2 regions of the Streptomyces sp. NPDC001922 genome follow, and region 2 is predicted to be linked to the other one. Evidence: riboswitches for the same ligand, from Rfam matches in the RefSeq annotation. Region 2 holds a riboswitch; the other holds the start of a gene.
The links. A riboswitch is a leader RNA that binds a small molecule or an ion and turns the genes downstream of it on or off. The one in region 2 is predicted to bind glycine.

Region 1 (11,035 bases), on a different contig from region 2:
GCCCGCATCGAGGACGGGGCCGTCATCGGCGATGAGTGCCTCGTCGGCGAAGAATCGATCATTCAGGGCAATGTGCGGGTCTACCCGTTCAAGACCATCGAGGCCGGCGCCTTCGTCAACACCTCGGTCATCTGGGAGTCCCGCGGCCAGGCCCACCTCTTCGGTACCCGCGGCGTCTCCGGCATCCTCAACGTCGAGATCACTCCCGAGCTCGCGGTGCGTCTGGCGGGTGCCTATGCGACCACGCTGAAGAAGGGCTCGACGGTCACCACGGCGCGTGATCACTCACGTGGTGCCCGGGCCCTGAAACGAGCCGTCATCTCGGCGCTCCAGGCGAGCGCGATCGATGTCCGGGACCTGGAGAACGTGCCGCTGCCCGTGGCCCGGCAGCAGACGGCGCGCGGCAGTGCCGGCGGCATCATGGTCCGGACCTCACCGGGCGTCCCGGACTGCGTCGACATCATGTTCTTCGACGAGCGCGGCGCCGACCTCTCCCAGGCCGGCCAGCGCAAGCTCGACCGGGTCTACGCCCGGCAGGAGTACCGGCGCGCCTTCCCCGGCGAGATCGGCGACCTGCGGTTCCCCGCCAGCGTCTTCGACTCCTACACCGGGACCCTGCTGCGGGACGTGGACACCGCGGGCGTCGAGGAGGCCGGACTCAAGATCGTCGTGGACGCCTCCAACGGCAGCGCGGGCCTCGTCCTGCCCAGCCTGCTCGGAAGGCTGGGCGTGGACTCCCTGACCATCAACCCCGGACTGGACGAGTCCCGGCCCACGGAGACCGCCGAGACCCGGCGGGCCGGGCTGGTGCGGCTGGGCGAGATCGTCGCCTCCGCCCGCGCCGCGTTCGGCGTCCGCTTCGACCCGGTGGGCGAGCGGCTCTCCCTCGTCGACGAGCGCGGCCGGATCATCGAGGACGACCGTGCGCTGCTGGTCATGCTCGACCTGGTCGCCGCCGAGCGGCGGAGCGGCCGGGTGGCGCTGCCGGTGACCACCACCCGGATCGCCGAGCAGGTCGCGGCGTACCACGGCACCCAGGTGGAGTGGACGACCACCTCGCCGGACGACCTGACCCGGGTCGGCCGCGACGAGGCGACGATCTTCGGCGGCGACGGGCGTGGCGGCTTCATCGTGCCCGAGTTCAGCAGCGTCTTCGACGGAACGGCCGCCTTCGTCCGGCTGCTCGGTCTGGTGGCGCGCACCCAGCTGACGCTCAGTCAGATCGATGCCCGGATTCCGCGGGCCCACGTCCAGCGGCGGGACCTGGCCACCCCGTGGGCGGTCAAGGGACTCGTCATGCGCAGTGTGGTCGAGGCGGCGGGTGACCGGTCCGTCGACACCACGGACGGCGTCCGGGTCGTCGAGGCGGACGGGCGCTGGGTGATGGTGCTGCCCGATCCGTCGGAGGCCGTCACCCATCTGTGGGCCGAGGGCCCCGACGCCACCTCCGCCGAGGCGCTGCTCGACGAGTGGGCCGCGGTCGTCGAGGGCGCCGGCCGCTGAGCCGTTACCGGCCGCCGGCCGCTGTGGGGTACCGTGCCCGCGGTGCCCCACAGCGGCGCGCCGGTGGGGCCATTCGGCGGTAGCAGCCGCGACGTGCGACGATGTGCGGCATGTCGCAGCAGCACCCCGTTCGGAGCACCGCTTCGCCGCCTTCGCGCCCCGACGCCTCGATGTCGCTGCTGACCAACGTGATGGACCACAGCCTCGACGACGGATACGCCGAGGCGGCGGCCCGGCGCAGCGCCGGCAGCGGCAAGGGACTCCCGAAGACACTCCGTGCCAAGCTGGGCCTCGCCGCGGGGCTGGTCCTGGCGGCGGCCGTGGTGACCGTCGGAGCGGCGCAGGCGCAGATATCGGCACCCGCCATCGCCAAGGAACGGCAGGAACTGATCGACCGGATCGAGGCGGAGAACTCGTCCGTCGACAGTCTCCAGAAGAGCGTGGACCGGCTGCGCGACGACGTGGGGGACCGCCAGCGCGAGGCCCTGCTGAAGCACGGTGGGGAGAAGGGCCGGCAGCTCGGTCTGCTGGCCGCCGCCACCCCGGTCCACGGCCCCGGTGTGAAGCTGGTGGTCAACGACGCCAAGAAGGCGGAGTCGAGCGGCGGCGGCCCGCGGGAGAGCAGCGGCTTCTCCGACACGGGGCGGGTGCGCGACCGGGACCTCCAGCGGGTGGTCAACGGCCTCTGGGAGTCCGGGGCGGAGGCGATCGCGGTCAACGGCCAGCGGCTGACCGCCCTCTCGGCGATCCGGGCGGCGGGCGACGCCATACTGGTCGACAACAAGCCGCTGGTGCCGCCGTACACGGTGCTCGCGGTGGGGGACGGGCAGCGCCTGGCGACCACGTTCCAGGACAGTGCCGACGGGCAGTACCTGCACGTGCTGCAGGAGAACTACGGGATCCGGACCAGCATTTCCGCGCAGGAAGAGGTGCGGCTCCCCGCCGCGCCGAGCCTGATCGTGCGTTACGCGGAGCCGGTTGCCGGGGGCGCGGGCAGAAGCGCCGATGACACAGGGAAGGGCACATCGTGATCGCCGTACTGGGCCTCGTCGTAGGAGTCGTGGTGGGACTGCTCGTCCGACCCGAAGTTCCGGCGGTGGTCGAGCCCTATCTGCCCATCGCCGTCGTCGCTGCGCTCGACGCGGTCTTCGGCGGTCTGCGGGCCATGCTGGACGGCATCTTCGACGACAAGGTGTTCGTCGTGTCGTTCCTCTCCAATGTGGTCGTCGCCGCGCTGATCGTGTTCCTCGGTGACAAGCTCGGGGTCGGCGCGCAGCTGTCCACCGGTGTCGTCGTGGTGCTGGGCATCCGCATCTTCTCCAACGCCGCGGCGATCCGCCGGCACGTGTTCCGGGCGTGAGGCCGATGAGCAACGACGAGACGCCGGAGAACCCGAGGACGCCGGACTCCCCGGAGGAGCCCGGAGAGCCGAGGGAGCCGGAGCAGTCGGGTCCGCATGAGGCCGGGGAGACCCAGGAGCCCACCGGGGCCCAGGAGTCCACCGGCGCCCAGGAGCCCACCGGGGCCCAGGAGTCGGAAGAGACTCCGGAGCCGGAGGGGACCCCGCAGGAGCGGGAGACGCCTGAGGTGCCTGAGGCCCCGGAGACGCCGGGAGCGGCGGCCGGGCCGCACCCTCCGGCCCGGGATGCGAAGGACGGCACCGCCGAGGGAGCCGACGCAGGCGCGTCGGAGCCCCCGCGGCGCCCTGGTCCCTCGGAGAGGGGCGACGCGGACCGGCCGCAGCCGAAGCCCCGGCCGACGCCGCAGCCGCGGTCCGGGCCTGGTCCGCAGCCTGCGGAGGGGCCGGCAGCGGGGCCGCAGGGCGGCCCCGGGAGAAGCGGTCCGGGCCCACGCCCGCAGGACGCGTGGGCCGCGGAGCCGGCTGCACCCGAACCAGGCCCCGAACGAGGCTCAGAACCAGGCCCCGAGCCGGGTCGGGAGCAGGGCGAGGAGCCGCTCACCGGCCGCCGGCGGCTGGTCGCGGGGCTCTGGCCGCCGCGGGTCACCCGGGCCCAACTGACCGTCGCCCTGCTGCTGTTCGTCCTCGGGCTGGGTCTGGCCATCCAGGTGAGTTCCACCAGCGACAACAGCGCGCTGCGGGGAGCCCGCCAGGAGGACCTGGTGCGCATCCTGGACGAACTCGACGACCGGACCCAGCGTCTGGAGGACGAGAAACGCCGCCTGGAGAACCAGCGCACCGAGCTGGAGAACAGCTCGGACCAGGCGGAGGAGGCCCGCAAGCAGACGGTCCAGAAGGAGCAGCAGCTCGGCATTCTGGCCGGTACGGTGCGGGCTCAGGGTCCGGGGATCACGGTCACCGTGCGCGACAGCAAGCGTGCGGTGCAGGCGGACATGCTGCTCGACGCGATCCAGGAACTGCGCGCCGCCGGGGCGGAGGCCATCCAGATCAACGGAGTCCGGGTGGTCGCCGACACCTATGTCTCGGATGCCGTGGGAGGGGTGCGGATCGACGGGAAGAGAATCGCCCAGCCGTACCGTTTCAAGGTCATCGGGAAGCCGCAGGATCTCGAACCGGCGCTGAACATCCCCGGTGGGGTGGTGCAGACGCTGGAGAAGGAGCAGGCCACGGTGTCCGTCGAGGCTTCCAGCAAGGTCACGGTGGACGCCTTGCGGCCGGCGAAGCGGCCTGACTACGCTCGGTCGTCCTCGCAGTGACATGTCCGCGCATGGCGGGCACAGGGCGGGGCAAGAGGTTGCGGGGGGTCGGCGTACCAGTGGTGTGGTGTGTGGTGGAAACTGTCTGACGGTCACGGACGTTGTGTGGATGTCCGGGTCGGCCGGTGTGTGCAGCGAGGTTGTTCATCCTGCCCCACGGGCGGGTCTGTTTCGGTCAAGGGGAATCGCCCGTGAAGTTGTTTGGAAAGTTGTTCGGTAAGAGCGCACGTGAGGACGGCGGCAGCGAGGCACGCCACCGCGCGGGGCGCACCGCGGACGAGAGCGCCGCGGGTGAGGAGCGCCCGCTGTTCCGCGACGAGGTCGCGGGCGCCGAGGGCGGTATTTCCGGAGGGCACGGCGCGTCTGCTGTTGACCCTGCGGGTGCGGGCCGCATAGGTTCCCAGGAACCAGCAACCTCAAGTACGGGTGGAGGGTTTGCCGCTTTGCCTGTTTGTGCGAGGTGTGGTCACCGGAACGCGGAGTCCAGCCGGTTCTGCTCCAACTGTGGCGCTCCGCTGCGTGCCGGCGCCCAGCCCGAGCGGCCGTCGGAGACGACGTCCACCATTTCGATCTCGGGCCTGGAGGCCTACGAGTCCGAGAGCACGGGGCAGACGGCGCCGCCGCTCTCCCCCGAGGCGCAGGCCGCGGTCGACGCGCTGCCGATGGGCTCGGCGCTGCTCGTGGTCCGCCGCGGGCCGAATTCGGGCAGCCGCTTCCTGCTGGACGGCGACCTGACCACGGCCGGGCGTCATCCGCAGAGCGACATCTTCCTGGACGACGTGACGGTCTCACGTCGGCACGTGGAGTTCCGCCGCGGTCCGGAGGGCGGGTTCACCGTCTCCGACGTCGGCAGCCTGAACGGCACGTACGTCAACCGGGAGCGGATCGACTCGCTTCCGCTGGCCAACGGCGACGAGGTGCAGATCGGCAAGTACCGTCTCGTCTTCTACGCGAGCCAGCGGGGCGTCTGACCCGTCAGGGAAGGAGCCATGGCGCAGACACCGTCGGGCGGTGCCGGTGCCGGTACCGGCACCGCCACAGCGGCAGGCAGGCTCATGAGCATCGGCGCGGTGCTGAACCGGCTGCGCGAGGAGTTCCCCGAGATCACCATCTCCAAGATCCGTTTCTTGGAGTCGGAGGGGCTCGTCGAGCCGCGCCGCACGCCCTCCGGGTACCGAAAATTCACCCCGGAGGACGTGGAGCGGCTCGGGTACGTCCTGCGCATGCAGCGGGATCTCTACCTGCCGCTGAAGGTCATCCGGGAGCAGCTCGACGCGCTGGCCCGGGGCGAGCGCGTCGAGCTCCCGGCCCCCTCCCGGCCCCGTGAGCTGCTCGACGGGGCGCTGGAGGACTCCGAGGCGGAGAGCACCGCCACCGCGGCCCGTATCGGCCGTGCGGAGCTCCTGGCGGCCGCCGAGGTGGACGAGGGGCGGCTCGCGGAGTGGGAGTCCTACGGCCTGATCGGGCCGGCCGAGGACGGTGTATACGACATCGAGGCGGTCCAGGTCGCCAGGCTCGTCGGCGACCTGGGCCGTTTCGGGCTGGAGCCGCGGCATCTGCGGGTCATGAAGGCCGCCGCCGACCGGGAGGCGGATCTGGTGGAACAGGTGGTGGCGCCGTTGCGGCGGCACCGCAATCCGCAGACGAGGAACCACGCCGAGCAGACCGCGCGGGAGCTGGCGACCCTGTCGGTGCGGCTCCACGCGGCGCTCGTCCAGGCCGCGCTGCGGACCCGTCTGCACTGATGAAGCGGTGCCCGACTACCCAAACCGGCCGGGCACGTCCTAGGGTTACTGTGTGAACGAGCTCGACGTCGTGGGTGTCCGGGTGGAAATGCCCTCCAACCAGCCGATCGTGCTCCTGCGTGAAGTGGGAGGCGATCGGTACCTCCCCATCTGGATCGGTCCCGGGGAGGCCACCGCCATCGCCTTTGCCCAGCAGGGCATGGCCCCGGCCAGGCCGCTGACGCACGACCTGTTCAAGGACGTGCTCGAGGCGGTCGGCCAGCAGCTGACCGAGGTCCGGATCACGGACCTGCGGGAAGGTGTCTTCTACGCCGAACTGGTCTTCGCCAGTGGTGTCGAGGTGAGTGCCAGGCCCTCCGACGCCATAGCGCTGGCGCTGCGCACCGGAACGCCGATCTACGGCAGCGACGGTGTGCTGGACGACGCGGGGATCGCGATCCCGGACGAGCAGGAGGACGAGGTGGAGAAGTTCCGCGAATTCCTCGACCAGATCTCGCCCGAGGACTTCGGATCCAGCAGCCAGTAGCGGCCGTGCGCCGGCGCTTCCGGGCCATCCGGTCAGCCTTTCCCCGAAGAGGGCACGGAAAACCACTCTCAGGGTGATTATCACTCGGCGTGCCGAGTGTGGCGATCGTTGACGCACCCGGGGTCACTGCCTACCGTCGAGAAGGCAGGTCAAGGACGGAGGTCGGCGTGAGAAGCACCGGCGACGGTACAGCGGCGGGCGGCCCTTTTCCGCTCCACGGAGGTGCGGTCGACCCCGCCACCGGGCACACCGCCGCGGCAGCCGCCGTGCCGGGTGAGCCGTCCGACGAGGTCGGTTATCGCGGCCCGACCGCCTGCGCGGCGGCCGGCATCACCTACCGCCAGCTGGACTACTGGGCGCGCACCGGGCTCGTCGAGCCGAGCGTGCGGCCCGCCTACGGCTCCGGCACCCAGCGGTTGTACAGCTTCCGGGACGTCGTCGTCCTGAAGATCGTGAAGCGTTTCCTGGACACCGGCGTCTCGCTGCAGAACATCCGCGCCGCCGTCCAGCACCTGCGGGCCCGTGAGCGGTCCGATCTCGCGCAGATGACGCTGATGAGCGATGGCGCGACGGTCTACGAGTGCTCGTCCCCGGACGAGGTCGTGGACCTGCTCCAGGGCGGTCAGGGCATCTTCGGCATCGCCGTGGGGGTGGTGTGGCGGGACGTGGAGAGCGCCCTGTCCCAGCTCCACGGAGAGCGGATCGACACCGGCGAGACCCTGATCGGGCACAACCCCGCGGACGAGCTCGCCCGCCGCCGGAACCGCGCCGGCTGATCCCGCGGACGCGCCGCGCCGCCCGCCCGTGGGCCGTTGTCAGTGCCGTACGGCAGCATCAGGGGTGTGAGAGGCGCACCGACCATCCTCCATCTCGACATGGATGCCTTCTACGCCGCGGTCGAACAGGCGGCGAAGCCGAGCCTGCGCGGGAAGCCGGTGGTCGTCGGCGGGCTCGGGCCGCGGGGTGTGGTCGCCACCGCGTCCTACGAGGCGCGGGTCTTCGGGGTGCACTCGGCCATGGCGACGGCCCAGGCCCGGCGGCTCTGCCCGAACGCGGCCTATCTGACGCCGCGCTTCTCGCTGTACCGCCAGGTCAGCGACGCCGTCATGGAGCTGCTGCACGGCCTCTCGCCCCTGGTGGAGCCCCTCAGCCTGGACGAGGCGTTCGTCGACCTGGAGGCGGAGGGGGCGGCGGACTCGGAGGCCTCCGCGCGGGCCGTGGGCGAGCGGCTGCGGGCCGACATCAGGGCCGCCACCGGGCTAAGCGGCTCGGTGGGCCTGGCGGGGTCCAAGATGCTGGCCAAGATCGCCTCCGAGCAGGCCAAGCCGGACGGACTGACACTGATAGCCCCGGGCACCGAACGCGAACTGCTGGCACCGCTGACGGTGCGTACCCTGCCGGGCGTCGGCCCGGCCACTGCCGAACACCTGCGCCGGTCCGGCATCCACACGGTCGGGGAGATCGTGGAAGCCGGTGAGGAGGAGATGGTGCGGCTGCTGGGGCGGGCGCACGGCAGCTCGCTCCACACGATGGCGAGCGGGCGGGACGACCGTCCCGTGATCGCCGAGCGGGACGCCAAGTCCGTGTCCGTCGAGGACACCTTCGACGTCGACCTCCACGACCGGGCACAGGTGAGGGCCGAGGTGGTGCGCCTGGCGGAGCGCTGTGTGCAGCGGCTGCGCGCGGCCGGGCGGTCCGGCCGCACGGTCGTCCTCAAGGTGCGGCGGTACGACTTCTCCACGCTGACCCGGTCCGAGACCCAGCGCGGCCCCACCGACGACCCCGCGGTCATCCGGGACGCCGCCGCGCGGCTCCTGGAGCTCGTGGACACCACCGGGGGCGTGCGGCTGCTGGGTGTCGGGGTCACGGGGCTGGCCGACTTCACGCAGGAGGACCTGTTCGCCCAGGCAGCCACGGCCGAGGCCGCCGCTGCGCTGGAGGCGGCCGCGGCCGCCGCGGACGCGGAGCGGGCCGAGGAGTCGCCGACGGGGCCCGCCCCGGTGGCACCGGAGGCCGGGGAGACCGCGGTGGAGCAGACGCGTCGCTGGGCGCCGGGGCACGATGTGCGCCATGCGGAGCTGGGGCCCGGCTGGGTGCAGGGCAGCGGCGTGGGCCGGGTCACCGTGCGGTTCGAACAGCCCTGGTCGGCGCCCGGCCGGGTGCGGACCTTCCCGGTCGACGACCCGGCCCTGGAGCCGTCCGAGCCACTGCCGCTGAAGCCCGGCGGCCCGGGGGAGACCGGTGCCGGGGAGGGCCGGCCGGAGGCGACCGGTGCGGGCGGTCAGTCGTCGTTGCCCGCCAGCCGCCCGAAGTCCTGATCGTCGGGGTCGGGCCCGTCCTCCGGGGACGTGGCGTCGAGCCCGTAGTGGTGGTAGAGCTGCAGCTCCTGCTCCGGCGAGAGGTGGCGGCCGACGCCGAAGTCGGGTGCGCGCTTGATCAGCGCGCGGCGGTAGGGGACGCGCAGGGTGTCGTCGACGATCTCGCTGGGCTCCAGCGGGACGAAGGCGTCACGCCCGAACAGGCCGGTGCGCACCGCGGCCCATTCCGGGAGGCCGGTCGCGTCGTCCAGATACACCTCGTCCACGGTGCCGATTTTCGCTCCGTCGAGGTCGAATGCCTTGCGGCCGATCAGGCTCCGCGGATCGATATCGGTCTGCACGGTCCCTCCCGCTGTTCGCAGATCCTCTACGAGAACTACGAAAGGGCACATTCCGCCCCTCGGCCACTCGAGCGACCGGCCCTGAGAGCCACTGGTACGCTGGCAAATGGCTGCAGACCCCGTGCGGGAGAGTCCTCCAGCAGCAATAGGAGGCGCCGAAGGAGCAAATCCTCCCCGGAATCTCTCAGGCACACGTACCGCACGGACGAGGTCACTCTGGAAAGCAGGGCGGGCATCGGCCGTGTATTGCGCCGGAACCCCTCCTCACCGACGGTGAAAACCGGACCGCCCCGGCGGACCGGTGAAGCTCTCAGGTCGAGATGACAGAGGGGGAGGCCGTCCGGGCACCCGTGCCGTGGTGCCCCTCGCAGGTCGCGTCGACCAGGAGGCCTCCGCAGATGACCGCCGATCGCATCCCACTCTCCCAGCTGGAACGTGGCACTCCCTTCGAGCAGCGCCACATCGGACCCGACAGCGCGGCGCAGGCGAAGATGCTCGCCCAGGTGGGCTACGGCTCCCTGGACGAGCTCACCGCCGCCGCCGTCCCCGACGTGATCAAGAACGCCGGGGAGCTGGACCTGCCGGACGCCCGCACCGAGGCGGAGGTCCTCGCCGAGCTGCGCGGCCTCGCCGAGCGCAACGAGGTGCTGGCGCCGATGATCGGTCTCGGCTACCACGGCACCTTCACCCCGCCGGTGATCCTCCGCAACGTGATGGAGAACCCCGCCTGGTACACGGCGTACACGCCGTACCAGCCGGAGATCTCGCAGGGCCGCCTCGAGGCGCTGCTGAACTTCCAGACCGTCGTCGCGGACCTGACCGGGCTCCCCACCTCGGGCGCCTCGCTGCTCGACGAGGGCACCGCCGCCGCCGAGGCCATGGCGCTGTCCCGCCGGGTCGGCAAGGTGAAGAACGGCGTCTTCCTCATCGACGCCGACTGCCTGCCGCAGACCATCGCCGTCATCGAGACCCGCGCCGAGCCGACGGGTGTCGAGGTCGTCGTCGCCAACCTCTCCGAGGGCATCCCGGCGGACGTCGCCGAGCGCGGTGTCTTCGGTGTGCTGCTCCAGTACCCGGGCGCTTCCGGGCAGGTGCGCGACCTGCGCCCGGTCATCGAGCGGGCCCATGAGCTGGGCGCGATCGTCACGGTCGCCGCCGACCTCCTCGCCCTCACCGTGCTCACCTCGCCCGGCGAGCTCGGCGCGGACATCGCGGTCGGCAACAGCCAGCGGTTCGGCGTTCCCATGGGCTTCGGCGGCCCGCACGCCGGCTTCATGGCGGTGCGCGACACGTTCGCCCGCAGCCTCCCCGGCCGACTGGTCGGGGTCTCCGTCGACGCCGACGGCACCAAGGCGTACCGGCTGGCGCTGCAGACCCGTGAGCAGCACATCCGCCGGGAGAAGGCGACGAGCAACATCTGCACCGCGCAGGTCCTGCTCGCCGTCATGGCCGGGCTGTACGCCGTCTACCACGGTCCGGACGGGCTCGCGGGCATCGCCCGCCGTACCCACCGCTACGCCACGCTGCTCGCGGCGGGCCTGCGGGCCGGGGGTGTGGAGATCGTGCACGGCGCGTACTTCGACACCGTGACCGCCCGGGTGCCGGGCCGCGCCGCCGAGGTCGTGGCCGCTGCCCGCAAGGCCGGGGTCAACCTGCGGCAGGTCGACGCCGACCTCGTCGGCATCGCCTGTGACGAGACCACCCTCCGTGACCAGGTGGCGGCCGTCTGGGGCGCCTTCGGCGTCGAGGCGGACATCGAGGCCCTGGACGCCACGGCGGAGGACACCCTCCCCGCGGCCCTGCTCCGCCGGGACGAGTACCTCACCCACCCGGTGTTCCACCAGCACCGCTCCGAGACCGCGATGCTGCGCTACCTGCGCCGCCTCTCCGACCGGGACTACGCGCTGGACCGCGGAATGATCCCGC
Region 2 (11,035 bases):
GCGGATGTAGTCCTCGCCCAGGATCTCGAGCATGGTGGCCCGGGTGAGCCGGGCGTACATCGCCGCGTACAGGAAGGCGAGGGTCACCCAGGGGAGGACGAGACCGCCGAACCAGCCGCCCGGGCTCTCGGTGAACTCCACGTACTCGCCCTCGACCCAGCCGAGCTGGTAGCTGAAGATCGCCAGGGACAGCAGGCCGGTGAAGTAGATCGGCAGGGAGACGCCGGCGAGGGCGATGCTCATGGCCGAACGGTCCAGCAGCGAGCCCCGCTTGAGCGCGGAGACGATGCCGGTGGTCACGCCGCCGAGCAGCCACAGGACGCAGGCGCCCGCGGCCAGCGAGAGGGTGACCGGCAGGCGGTCGAGGAGGACCGGCCAGATGGCCTGCTCGTTGCGGAACGAGTACCCGAAGCAGGGCGCCGCGCAGTGGATGGAGGATCCGCCGCCCACGTAGTCGCGGCCGAGGAAGATGCCGCGGACGAACTCCCAGAACTGGACGAGGATCGGATCACCCAGGCCGAGCTTCTGCCGGACGCCCTCGATCGCCGCGGGGTCCGCCTGCTTCCCGATGAACATCGCGGCAGGGTCGCTGCCCGTCAGCTTCGGGATCATGAAGAAGATGCCGAACGTCACCAGCGTGACCACGAGCAGCATCAAGACAACGGCGGCCAGCCGCCTGATGAGATATGCGAGCACTGCAGTCGGCCCGGCAGGCGGCCCGGGAGACCTCCGCAGAGGTCCCCCGAGCCGCCGCGCGCGGCCATCACCTGCCCTTCGTGCCTAGCGGCGATGCGCCGTGGGAAGCGTACGGGTGATCACTTGACGCCGAGCGAGGCGTAGTCGTAACGGCCGTTGTACGAGTCGGCCGTGTACACGTTGGTCAGCCGCGAGCTGCGCCAGATGATGTTCTTCTCGAAGGTGAACGGCAGGTACACCGCGTGCTCGGAGACCTTCTCGTTGATCTGCCGGTAGTAGTCCGCCGCCTTGTCGGGGTCGGTCTCGGCGAGGCCCTTGTCGAAGAGCTTCTCGATCGACGGGTCCTTGAGCATCGAGAAGTTGTTGTTGCCGCTGTCGAGGATGAACCGGCCGTCCACCAGCGGCTGGGAGAAGCCCTGGCCGGACGGGAAGTCGGCGCCCCAGCCCATGATGATGATGCCGTAGTTCTTCTTGTCGACGTTCTTCGGTGCGCCGATGATGCCGGAGCTCTGGGCGCCGTCGTACTGGTCGACGTCGGCCTCGATGCCGATCTTCTTCAGCGACGCCTGCATCGACTGCGCGGTGTCGATCTCCTGCTGCTTGTTGTTGCGGACCGCGATGGTGGTCTTGAAGCCGTTGGGCTTGCCGCAGGCCTTGAGCTCGGCCTTCGCCTTCGTGAGGTCCGCGGCGCCGTTGTTCTTGAGCACGCCGTAGGGGTCGTACTTCGGGTCGGAACCCTTGATCGCCGGCGGCAGCATGTTGGTGGCGATGTCGCCGCCCGCCATCGGGCCGCCACGGGCGTTCTGCAGCGACTTGTGGTCGGAGCCGTAGATGACCGCCTTGCGGCAGTGAACGTTGTCGAACGGCTTGACCGTCTGCGGGAACACCGCGTACCGGATGAAGCCGGTCTGCGGGTTGTCCAGGTTCTCCTTGTGCTGCCGCAGGGCCTTCTGGCGGCCGGCCGCGCCGACACCGGTGGCGTTGATGTCGAGGTCGTAGTCGCCCTCGATCAGCCGGTTGTCCATGTCGTCGGCGTTGGTGGTGAGCTTGACCGTGACCTTGTCCGGCAGCGCCTTGCGGATCGGGTCCGAGCTCTTCTTCCACTCGGCGTTCCGGGAGAGCGCGATCCCCTTGTTGGGGGTGTAGGAGTCGAACTTGTAGGGACCGTTGGAGAACGGCTTCAGGCCGTACTTCTCCACGGTGTCCTTGTCCTGCCGCACCGGCGTCGCCGAGGGCATCGCCAGCATCTGGAGGAAGTCACCGTTGGCCTTCGGCAGCTTGAAGACGATCGTCTTCTCGTCCGGGGTCTCGATGGACTTCAGGCCCAGCTTGTCCTTGCTCTTGTCCTTGTACGGGCCCGCGTACTCCTTCTTCGGGTCGAGGACCTGCTGAAGGTAGATCGGGCCACCGGAGATCTTGTCCTGCGCCCAGATGCGCTCGATGCCGTACTTGATGTCCTGCGAGGTGACGGGCTTGCCGTCCTCCCAGGTCACGTCGTCGCGCAGGGTGAAGGTGTAGGTCTTGCCGTCCGCGGAGACCTTGCCGGTGTCGGTGGCCATGTCCGGCACCAGCTCGGTGCTGGCCTTGCCCGGAGCGGTCTTGAAGGAGATGAGCTGACGCGTGTAGAACCGCGCGAAGTCCCACATGAAGCCGTAGTAGCCGCGCTGCGGGTCCCAGGAGTCGGCGTCCTGGGTGCCGATGAATTTGAGGGTGCCCCCCTTCTTCGCCGACGCCTTGGCGATGTTGCCGACGGCGGCGTTGAACCCGGGGGCACCTCCCTTCGCGTCGTCGTCCTTTCCTCCGCCGCCGCATGCGGCGGTGCCCAGGAGGGCGGCGACGACGAGGGCTGAGCCGGCGGCCAGTCTGCGTCTCGAAGCGTGGTTCGTTCTCACGATCTAGCAACCTCCGTAAGGGTCGCGGCCCACCGGGCGACGACTGTTGTGGAATGGCCGCCCGACGGATCGGCAGGGGCGGTTCTGAGCTGGGTCGTTGCGGTCGGTGCCGGTGGGCTCAACGGGAGCCCTTCGGGTCCAGCGCGTCCCGCACGCCGTCGCCGAAGAGGTTGAACGCCAGCACCGTGACGAAGATCGCCAGACCGGGGATCACCATGAACGTGGGGTCCGACTCATAGGTGTCCACCGCCTTGTCGAGCATCTGCCCCCACGAGGAGGTGGGCGGCTTGACGCCCGCACCGAGGAAGCTGAGCGCGGCCTCGGTGAGCACGTTGGTGGGGATCATCAGCGTCGTGTAGACGGTGATCGGGGCCACCAGGTTGGGGAGCAGCTCCCGGAAGAGGATGTAGATCTGCCCGGCGCCCAGGCTCCGGGCGGCCTCCACGTACTCCCGCTCGCGCAGCGAGAGGGTCTGGCCGCGGACGATGCGCCCGACGTACGGCCAGCCGAAGAAGCCGATCACCACGACCAGCGCGCCGATGCGCACTCCGCTGCCGGACACGCCGAGGATCTCGTTGGGCAGCACCGAGACCAGCGCGATGATGAAGAGGAGCTGCGGGAAGGCGAGCAGCACGTCCATGACCCGGCTGATCACCGCGTCGACCCAGCCACCGAAGTAGCCGGCGACCACGCCGAAGACGGTGCCGAGGGCGACCGCGACCATCGCGGCCAGGAAGGCGACGAGGAGCGAGATCCGCGCGCCGTAGACCACGCGGGAGAACACGTCCCGGCCGTTCACCGGCTCGACGCCGAAGAGGAAGTCGCCGCTGATGCCGCCCCAGGAGCCGTACGGGGTGCCGAACAGCGGGTCGATCTTCTCCTCGTGGAACTCGTCCGGCGGATGGCCCAGGAGACCGACGATGAGCGGCGCGAACACCGCGACCAGGATCAGGAGGAGCACGACGACGCCACCGGCGAGCGCCAGCTTGTCCCGTTTCAACCGGATCCAGGCGATGCGCCACGGGGAGCGTCCCTGGATCGCCGTGACCGGAACGTCGGCGGCGACGTCGACGGCCGCGGTCTCGACGGCACTCGTGTCGTGCGGTGGTGCGGTCATCGTCTGGGGAACCCCTCTCGGCCGCATGAAACGGCCCACGCCCGCCGCCGGAGCGGCTTGATCACATCAGTGGTGCGAGCTGAACGAGTGGTACGAAAACGTTCCGGAGCGGTCCCAGAGGGCCGACGCCGCGTCGTTGCCGGGAGTCTTCATCGCGGTCTGAGGCCCCGCCAGACTTCCCCGGCAATGGATGCGCAACTGTGATGTGACCAGGCATCCTCCGTTATCCGAACAACAGAACAGCACAAGCGGAACCCGAACCTGGCCATATCCCTTGATATGACGCGAAGTTGCTGCACGTCATGGCATCCCCGGGGGCAGTCGGCAGCCGTGCGGAACGATGCCGTCCGGGGCTTCCGGGGAGGTGCGGAGGGGCCGAAAAGCGTGCCGAGCCGCACAGAATGCGCCAGGTCCCGGAGTCCCGCCGCCGGTTCGGGGGGTTCGGGCTCGGCGCGGTCGGGCGCGGGGAGTTCGGGTTCGGCGCGGTCGGGTTCGGCGCGGTCGGGATCGGCGCGTTCGGGCTCGACGCGGTCGGGCTCGGGGAGCGACGGGGCAGCGGCGCGGACGGCACCTGCGGACGAGCGTCGGGCGGGCGGCGGTCAGTGCGGTCGGCGGTCGGTGCGGTCGGTGCCGACGGGCAGCGATCAGCCCGCCGGTACCGGCGGACGCGGGCCGGGCGGACGCAGGTCAGGCATACACAGCTCAGGCGGACGCCGGCCGGGCAACGGCAGGCCGGGCCAAGGCGGACCGGGCAGGCGCGGACCGGGCAGGCGCGGACCGGGCGGACGCGCCCGCGCCGGCACGGACCGGACGACACCCGGCCGGCCCGCCCGGTGCGGTCAGTACGCCCGGGGTGCCGGCCCCTGCCAGCCCGGCGCGTCCGGGGCACCGCCGGCGGGCGCGGGCGGGTAACCGTAGCCGGGGGCGGGCGCGGTGGGCGGGGGCGGCGCCGCCGCGCCGTAGGCATCCCGGTCGAAGAACGGCCGGGCGTGCGCCCGCAGCCACGTCGCCACCGGGTCGTACTCGTCGGACATCGCGACCGTCGACACCGGAAGCCCGTCCGGGACGGCCCCGATCGACTGCTGCATCATCACCCGCACGGAGTCCACCGCCTGCGGGCCCGTGTCGTACAGCTCCAGGCCGATCGCCAGGTACGGCGCGCCGAGGGCTGGCTGCACCCAGGCGCGGCGCAGCGCCCGGACGGCGGGGGTGCGGTGCGCGTTCTGCGTCAGCAGCGCGTAGAACTGCGGGATCTCGATGGTCGGTTCGGACAGCCGCAGCGGACCGGCGGGCAGCCGGTCCAGCCCGCCGGCGATCCGGCGGAGGTCCGCCCAGGGAATGCCGACGCCGCCGCCCGGGGCGTGCGGGTTGAGCCACAGACCCCAGCGCTCGGGATAGAGGGCCGCCGCGATCTCCCAGCCGGTGACGACCTCGTGGGCACGGTTCCAGCCGCTGGCCGCCAGCTCCTGGGCGGAGGTGACGCAGGGGGCGTAACCCAGCCCGCCGACCTCCATGTTCCCGTACTGGGCGTCCGGTGATCCGGGCCGTCCGTGCCAGAGCAGCATCCAGACCTGCTCCTCGGCAAGGGCGCGCAGCAGGGCCTCATAGGCGTCGTACCGCCCGGGCGTCACCTGCCGCAGCATCTGCTCGACGGCTCCGGCCGCCGCTGCGCTGGCTCCCGCGCTCACCAGACTCCGCCCCTTCTTCCGGCCTGTCGGCACTGTGCGGGGCAGTCCCGCTCCCGCCCGGTCATCCAACCAGCTTACGGGCCGACGGTGGCCCGTCCCGGTGCACCACCGGGGGTACACACGGGTCGCGTTCAGCGCTCCGCGGTGTGGAAGGGGCGCACGCGCTCCAGCATCCAGTGCCCCACGGGGTCGTTCGCGACGTCCAGGAGGACCAATTGCACCGGCCAGGGCACCGGAACCGCGCCCAGCGCACGCCCCAGGGCCTCCATCACCACGGTCCGGTCCTCCGGTTCGCAGCGGATGAGTTCGACGCCGACGAACAGCGCGGGCGCATCGCCCTCGACGCTGGCGAGAGCGCGGCGGGCGGTGCGGACCAGCCCGGTGACGGCGAACTCGCCCGCGGCGGCGGCGAGGAAGTCGACGGGTTCGTCCTGCCAGTCGGGCTCGAAGAGCCGCACCCGGCCGCCCGAGGCGGGCCCGTCGAGCTCGGTCCGGCCGGTCCGGCACAGCTCGGCGACGGCGGCGGGCGGCAGCGGAACCCCGACGGCCCCGCCCGGGTTGACGGCGATGCCGAGCTGCGGCGGGAGGCCGCGGGCGAACTCCCGGGCCGGCGCGACGGTGAACGAGACGTGCGAGCCGACGACCTGGAGGAACTGCTGCTCGGAGCTGAACACCGGGACGTACGCGGCGCCGTCGATCTCGACGGTGGGCAGGTCCAGGTCCCGGCTCTCCCGGCTGCCGCCGTTGGGCAGCGGCACCCAGACATGGCTGCGGCCGAGTACCTCGACCAGCCGGGGTCCGGCGCCGGCCACGCCCACGGAGGCGGCGAGCGCCTCTTCGAGCGCATTGCCGGGGAATCCGCTGCCCGGGGTCGCCCCGTCGGGAAGCGAGGTATAGCTGTGCTGCTCCGTCATGCTCATCGGGCCCCACCACGTCTCGTCCGAACTGCACAGGAACCCTAGCGGTTGCGGGCCCCGGGAGCTCCCCTGGGGGGACCCGGATTTCTGTCGGGAACCTCCAGGACGCGCCGGACCTTTCCGCCATTCCGCGCCGTCCCGTCCGCCGTGCGCGGCCGGATCCTCCGGACGGGGGCGCTCCGGAACCGTCCGGGGCCGCCGCGGACGGCCGGTGGCCGTCGGTGCCGGTCAGTCGAACCCGATGCCGGAGAGCGTGGTCGCGGCCCGGCGGTCCAGCAGGACGGCCGAGGCGCAGCCGTCCGGCAGCCGCCCGGCCTCCAGCTCCCGGACCAGCCGCCCCACGGCGCGCCGGTGCCGGGCGAAGGCGTACCCGGAGACCCCGCGCCCGCGCGAGGCCTGCCCCTCCAGGGCGACCCGCGGCTCCACGTCGAGCAGCGCGAGGTGCAGGGAGCGGCCGCGGCGCCGGGCGTCGCGGGCCAGCCAGCGGCGCACCCAGGCGAGGCTGCCGCAGTCGTGCACCACGACGCTCTCGCCGGAGCGCAGCGCGCGGCGCAGCCCGGCGTAGTGCGCCAGGCGGACGAGGGGGCGGTAGACGGCGTACGGGAGCAGCGCGGGCATCCGGCGCTCCCAGCGGTCCCGGGTGTCCTGCGAGTCCACCCGGTGGACCGGGGCCCCGCCCTGCTCCGGGGCGCCGGCCGCCCGCCGGATCAGGGTGCTCTTGCCGCTGCCGGGCAGTCCGGAGACGACCAGGACGTCCCCGGCGGGGTAGCGCAGCGCGGCGGCCGGGCGCCCGCGCAGCTCCGTGGTACCGGCCAGGCGGCCGGGGCGGACGACGCCCGGGGCGGCCGGGGCGCCCGGGCCCGTCTGGTGGGGCACCGCGCCGAGCCCGGCCCCCGAGGCTGTCGCAAACGTTCCGTGGCTCTGCACCGTGATCGTCCTCCCAGGTCCGGTCACTGCGGCTGCCGCAGAGTTTCAAGAAAAGGTAATGCCATACAACCGCCTTATCCCCCGCCCGCAGGGTCCGAAAGTGTCACAGGCGTGCAATGATGTGCGCGCAAACTCCATACCGGCCGCTTGTAACCCGCGCGGGAGAGTTTCCGGACCGGCAGTGCGCCGGGCGCCGGAGCGCCGAAGGAGCAAGTCCTCCCTTGAATCTCTCAGGCCCCGTACCGCGCAGGCGAGGCACATCTGAAAAGCGGGCCGCCGTGGAGCGGTCCCACCCAAGGTGCAAGCCGTGACCCGCCTGCCGGGTCGTGGCGAACCTCTCAGGTTCCGATGACAGATGGGGAGGCTGTGTTGTTGTCGACAGAGCCTCGCCACCCTTGCTTGGGAGCCTGAACATGACCGATGCACCACGCCGTACCGCCCTCGATGCGCTGCACCGCGGGCTCGGCGCCACCATGACCGACTTCGCCGGCTGGGACATGCCGCTGCGCTACGGCAGCGAGCGCGACGAGCACCTGGCGGTGCGGACCCGCGCCGGACTCTTCGACCTCTCCCACATGGGTGAGATCACCCTGACCGGCCCGGAGGCCGGGGCGCTGCTGGACTACTCCCTGGTCGGCAATCTCTCCGCGCTCGCCCCCGGCCGCGCCCGCTACACCATGATCTGTGACGACCGGGGCGGCATCCTCGACGACCTGATCGTCTACCGGCTGGCCGACGAGGAGTTCATGGTCGTCGCCAACGCCTCGAACGCGCAGGTCGTGCTGGACGCGCTGACCGAGCGCGCGGCCGGCTTCGAGGGCGCCGCCGTGCGGGACGACCGGGAGGCGTACGCCCTGCTGGCCGTCCAGGGCCCGGAGTCCCCCGGCATCCTGAAGTCGCTGACCGACGCCGACCTGGACGGGCTGAAGTACTACGCCGGGCTGCCCGGCACCGTGGCCGGCGTGTCCGCGCTGATCGCCCGGACCGGCTACACCGGCGAGGACGGTTTCGAGCTGTTCGTGGCGCCCGGTGACGCCGAGGCGCTGTGGCAGGCGCTGACGGAGGCGGGCAAGGACGCCGGTCTGGTGCCGTGCGGCCTGTCCTGCCGGGACACCCTGCGCCTGGAGGCGGGCATGCCGCTGTACGGGCACGAGCTGACCACGGACACCACCCCGTTCGACGCGGGGCTGGGCCGGGTCGTGAAGTTCGAGAAGACCACCAACGACGGCCGCTTCGTCGGCCGTGAGGCGCTTGAGGCCGCGGCGAAGCGGGCCGAGGAGGCCCCGCCGCGCAAGCTGGTCGGCCTGATCGCCGAGGGCCGCCGGGTGCCGCGCGCCGGGTACCCGGTGGTGGCCGCCGGCTCCGGCACCGTGATCGGCGAGGTCACCTCGGGTGCCCCCTCGCCCACCCTGGGCAAGCCCGTCGCCATCGCCTATGTGGACGCCGAGTACGCCGCGCCCGGCACCGAGGGGGTCGCGGTGGACATCCGCGGCAGCCACGAGCCGTACGAGGTCGTCGCCCTGCCGTTCTACAAGCGGCAGCGCTGACGTCCCGGCCGGCGGCGCGCCGGTGTCGCGGCCCGTCCGCGCGACCCCGACGTCGCCTGTCACCGGCCGGTCACCCACTGCCGACCGGTTGTCGGGTATCTCTCGTCACCGCCGTCCCATCTGTCAAGACCGGCACCACAGCACGCCCCCTCATCCAGGAGAATCAGGTCATGAGCAACCCCCAGCAGCTGCGCTACAGCAAGGAGCACGAGTGGCTCACCGTCGCCGAGGACGGTGTGTCGACCGTTGGCATCACCTCGCACGCCGCCGACGCGCTCGGTGACGTCGTCTACGTCCAGCTCCCGGAGGCCGGCGACACCGTCACCGCGGGCGAGTCCTGCGGTGAGCTGGAGTCGACCAAGTCGGTCAGCGATCTGTACTCCCCGGTCACCGGCGAGGTCACCGAGATCAACCAGGACGTCGTGGACGACCCCGCGCTGGTGAACTCCGCCCCCTTCGAGGGCGGCTGGCTGTTCAAGGTGAAGGTCAGTGACGAGCCGGCGGATCTGCTCTCCGCCGACGAGTACACCGCCTTCACCGGCAACTGATCCGCCCACCCGTCGCCCGATTGGGATCCTGATGTCGCTTCTCAACCAGTCCCTGCACGAGCTCGACCCGGACGTCGCCGCCGCCGTCGACGCCGAACTCGACCGCCAGCAGTCCACGCTCGAGATGATCGCCTCGGAGAACTTCGCTCCGGTCGCGGTCCTCGAGGCGCAGGGCTCGGTGCTGACCAACAAGTACGCCGAGGGCTACCCGGGCCGCCGCTACTACGGCGGCTGCGAGCACGTCGATGTGATCGAGCAGCTCGCGATCGACCGGATCAAGGAGCTGTTCGGGGCCGAGCACGCCAACGTCCAGCCGCACTCCGGCGCCCAGGCGAACGCCGCGGCGATGTTCGCCCTGCTCTCCCCCGGTGACACCATCCTGGGTCTGAACCTCGCCCACGGCGGGCACCTGACCCACGGCATGAAGATCAACTTCTCCGGCAAGCTCTACAACGTGGCCGCCTACCACGTCGACGAGAAGACCAACCTGGTCGACATGGACGAGGTCGAGCGCCTCGCCAAGGAGCACCGGCCGAAGCTGATCGTCGCGGGCTGGTCCGCCTACCCGCGACAGCTGGACTTCGCGGCGTTCCGGCGGATCGCCGACGAGGTCGGCGCGTACCTCATGGTCGACATGGCGCACTTCGCGGGCCTGGTGGCCGCGGGGCTGCACCCGAGCCCGGTGCCGCACGCCCACGTCGTGACCACGACCACCCACAAGACGCTGGGCGGCCCCCGCGGCGGCGTGATCCTGTGCACCGCCGACCTCGCCAAGAAGATCAACTCCGCGGTCTTCCCCGGTCAGCAGGGCGGCCCGCTGGAGCACGTCATCGCGGCGAAGGCGGTGTCGTTCAAGGTCGCGGCCTCCGAGGACTTCAAGGAGCGCCAGCAGCGCACGCTGGACGGCTCCCGGATCCTCGCCGAGCGCCTGACCAAGGACGACGTCACCGAGGCCGGTGTCTCGGTGCTGTCCGGCGGCACGGACGTCCACCTGGTCCTGGTGGATCTGCGTAACTCCGAGCTGGACGGGCAGCAGGCGGAGGACCGCCTCCACGAGGTGGGCATCACCGTCAACCGCAACGCCATCCCGAACGACCCGCGGCCCCCGATGGTCACCTCGGGCCTGCGGATCGGCACCCCCGCGCTGGCCACCCGCGGCTTCCAGGCGGAGGACTTCGCCGAGGTCGCGGACGTCATCGCCGAGGCGCTGAAGCCGTCCTACGACGCGGACGCCCTGAAGGCCCGGGTCACGGCCCTGGCCGAGAAGCACCCGCTCTACCCCGGCCTGAAGAAGTAACCGGCCGGAGGCGGGGCACCCGCATCCTGCACGCGGGTGCCCCGCCCCGCACCGCCAGTACCACGAGCACAGACAAGGGAGTCCGCCACCGTGGCCATCTCCGTCTTCGACCTTTTCTCCATCGGCATCGGCCCGTCCAGTTCCCACACGGTCGGCCCCATGCGCGCGGCCCGCATCTTCGTCGGGCGCCTGAAGAGGGACGGTCTCCTGGCGCAGACCGCCTCCGTCCGGGCCGAGCTGTTCGGCTCGCTCGGCGCCACCGGCCACGGCCACGGCACCCCCAAGGCCGTCCTGCTGGGCCTGGAGGGCCACTCCCCCCGCACCGTCGACGTCGAGACCGCCGACGACGAGGTCGAACGCATACGCGGCACCAAGCGCCTGCGCCTGCTCGGCGCGGAGATCGGCG

Region 1: it holds a riboswitch for glycine, as region 2 does, so the genes downstream of both, gcvP (aminomethyl-transferring glycine dehydrogenase) here and gcvT (glycine cleavage system aminomethyltransferase GcvT) in region 2, are expected to answer to the same signal.

The regions. Positions count from the first base shown of each region.
Region 1 covers NZ_JBIASV010000007.1:1,931-12,965, forward strand. The annotation lists gene ACFYYR_RS13820 (sugar phosphate nucleotidyltransferase) at 1-1,503, shown strand, start outside; gene ACFYYR_RS13825 (DUF881 domain-containing protein) at 1,614-2,534, shown strand; gene ACFYYR_RS13830 (small basic family protein) at 2,531-2,863, shown strand; gene ACFYYR_RS13835 (DUF881 domain-containing protein) at 3,091-4,179, shown strand; gene ACFYYR_RS13840 (FHA domain-containing protein) at 4,371-5,150, shown strand; gene ACFYYR_RS13845 (MerR family transcriptional regulator) at 5,169-5,924, shown strand; gene ACFYYR_RS13850 (bifunctional nuclease family protein) at 5,977-6,450, shown strand; gene ACFYYR_RS13855 (MerR family transcriptional regulator) at 6,618-7,226, shown strand; gene ACFYYR_RS13860 (DNA polymerase IV) at 7,293-8,768, shown strand; gene ACFYYR_RS13865 (PRC-barrel domain-containing protein) at 8,732-9,109, opposite strand; glycine riboswitch at 9,224-9,319, shown strand; gene gcvP (aminomethyl-transferring glycine dehydrogenase) at 9,508-11,035, shown strand, end outside.
Region 2 covers NZ_JBIASV010000006.1:240,462-251,496, forward strand. The annotation lists gene ACFYYR_RS12950 (ABC transporter permease) at 1-696, opposite strand, end outside; gene ACFYYR_RS12955 (ABC transporter substrate-binding protein) at 816-2,591, opposite strand; gene ACFYYR_RS12960 (ABC transporter permease) at 2,707-3,705, opposite strand; gene ACFYYR_RS12965 (enhanced serine sensitivity protein SseB C-terminal domain-containing protein) at 4,545-5,348, opposite strand; gene ACFYYR_RS12970 (enhanced serine sensitivity protein SseB) at 5,525-6,307, opposite strand; gene ACFYYR_RS12975 (AAA family ATPase) at 6,539-7,243, opposite strand; glycine riboswitch at 7,387-7,492, shown strand; gene gcvT (glycine cleavage system aminomethyltransferase GcvT) at 7,651-8,784, shown strand; gene gcvH (glycine cleavage system protein GcvH) at 8,955-9,332, shown strand; gene glyA (serine hydroxymethyltransferase) at 9,364-10,629, shown strand; gene ACFYYR_RS12995 (L-serine ammonia-lyase) at 10,720-11,035, shown strand, end outside.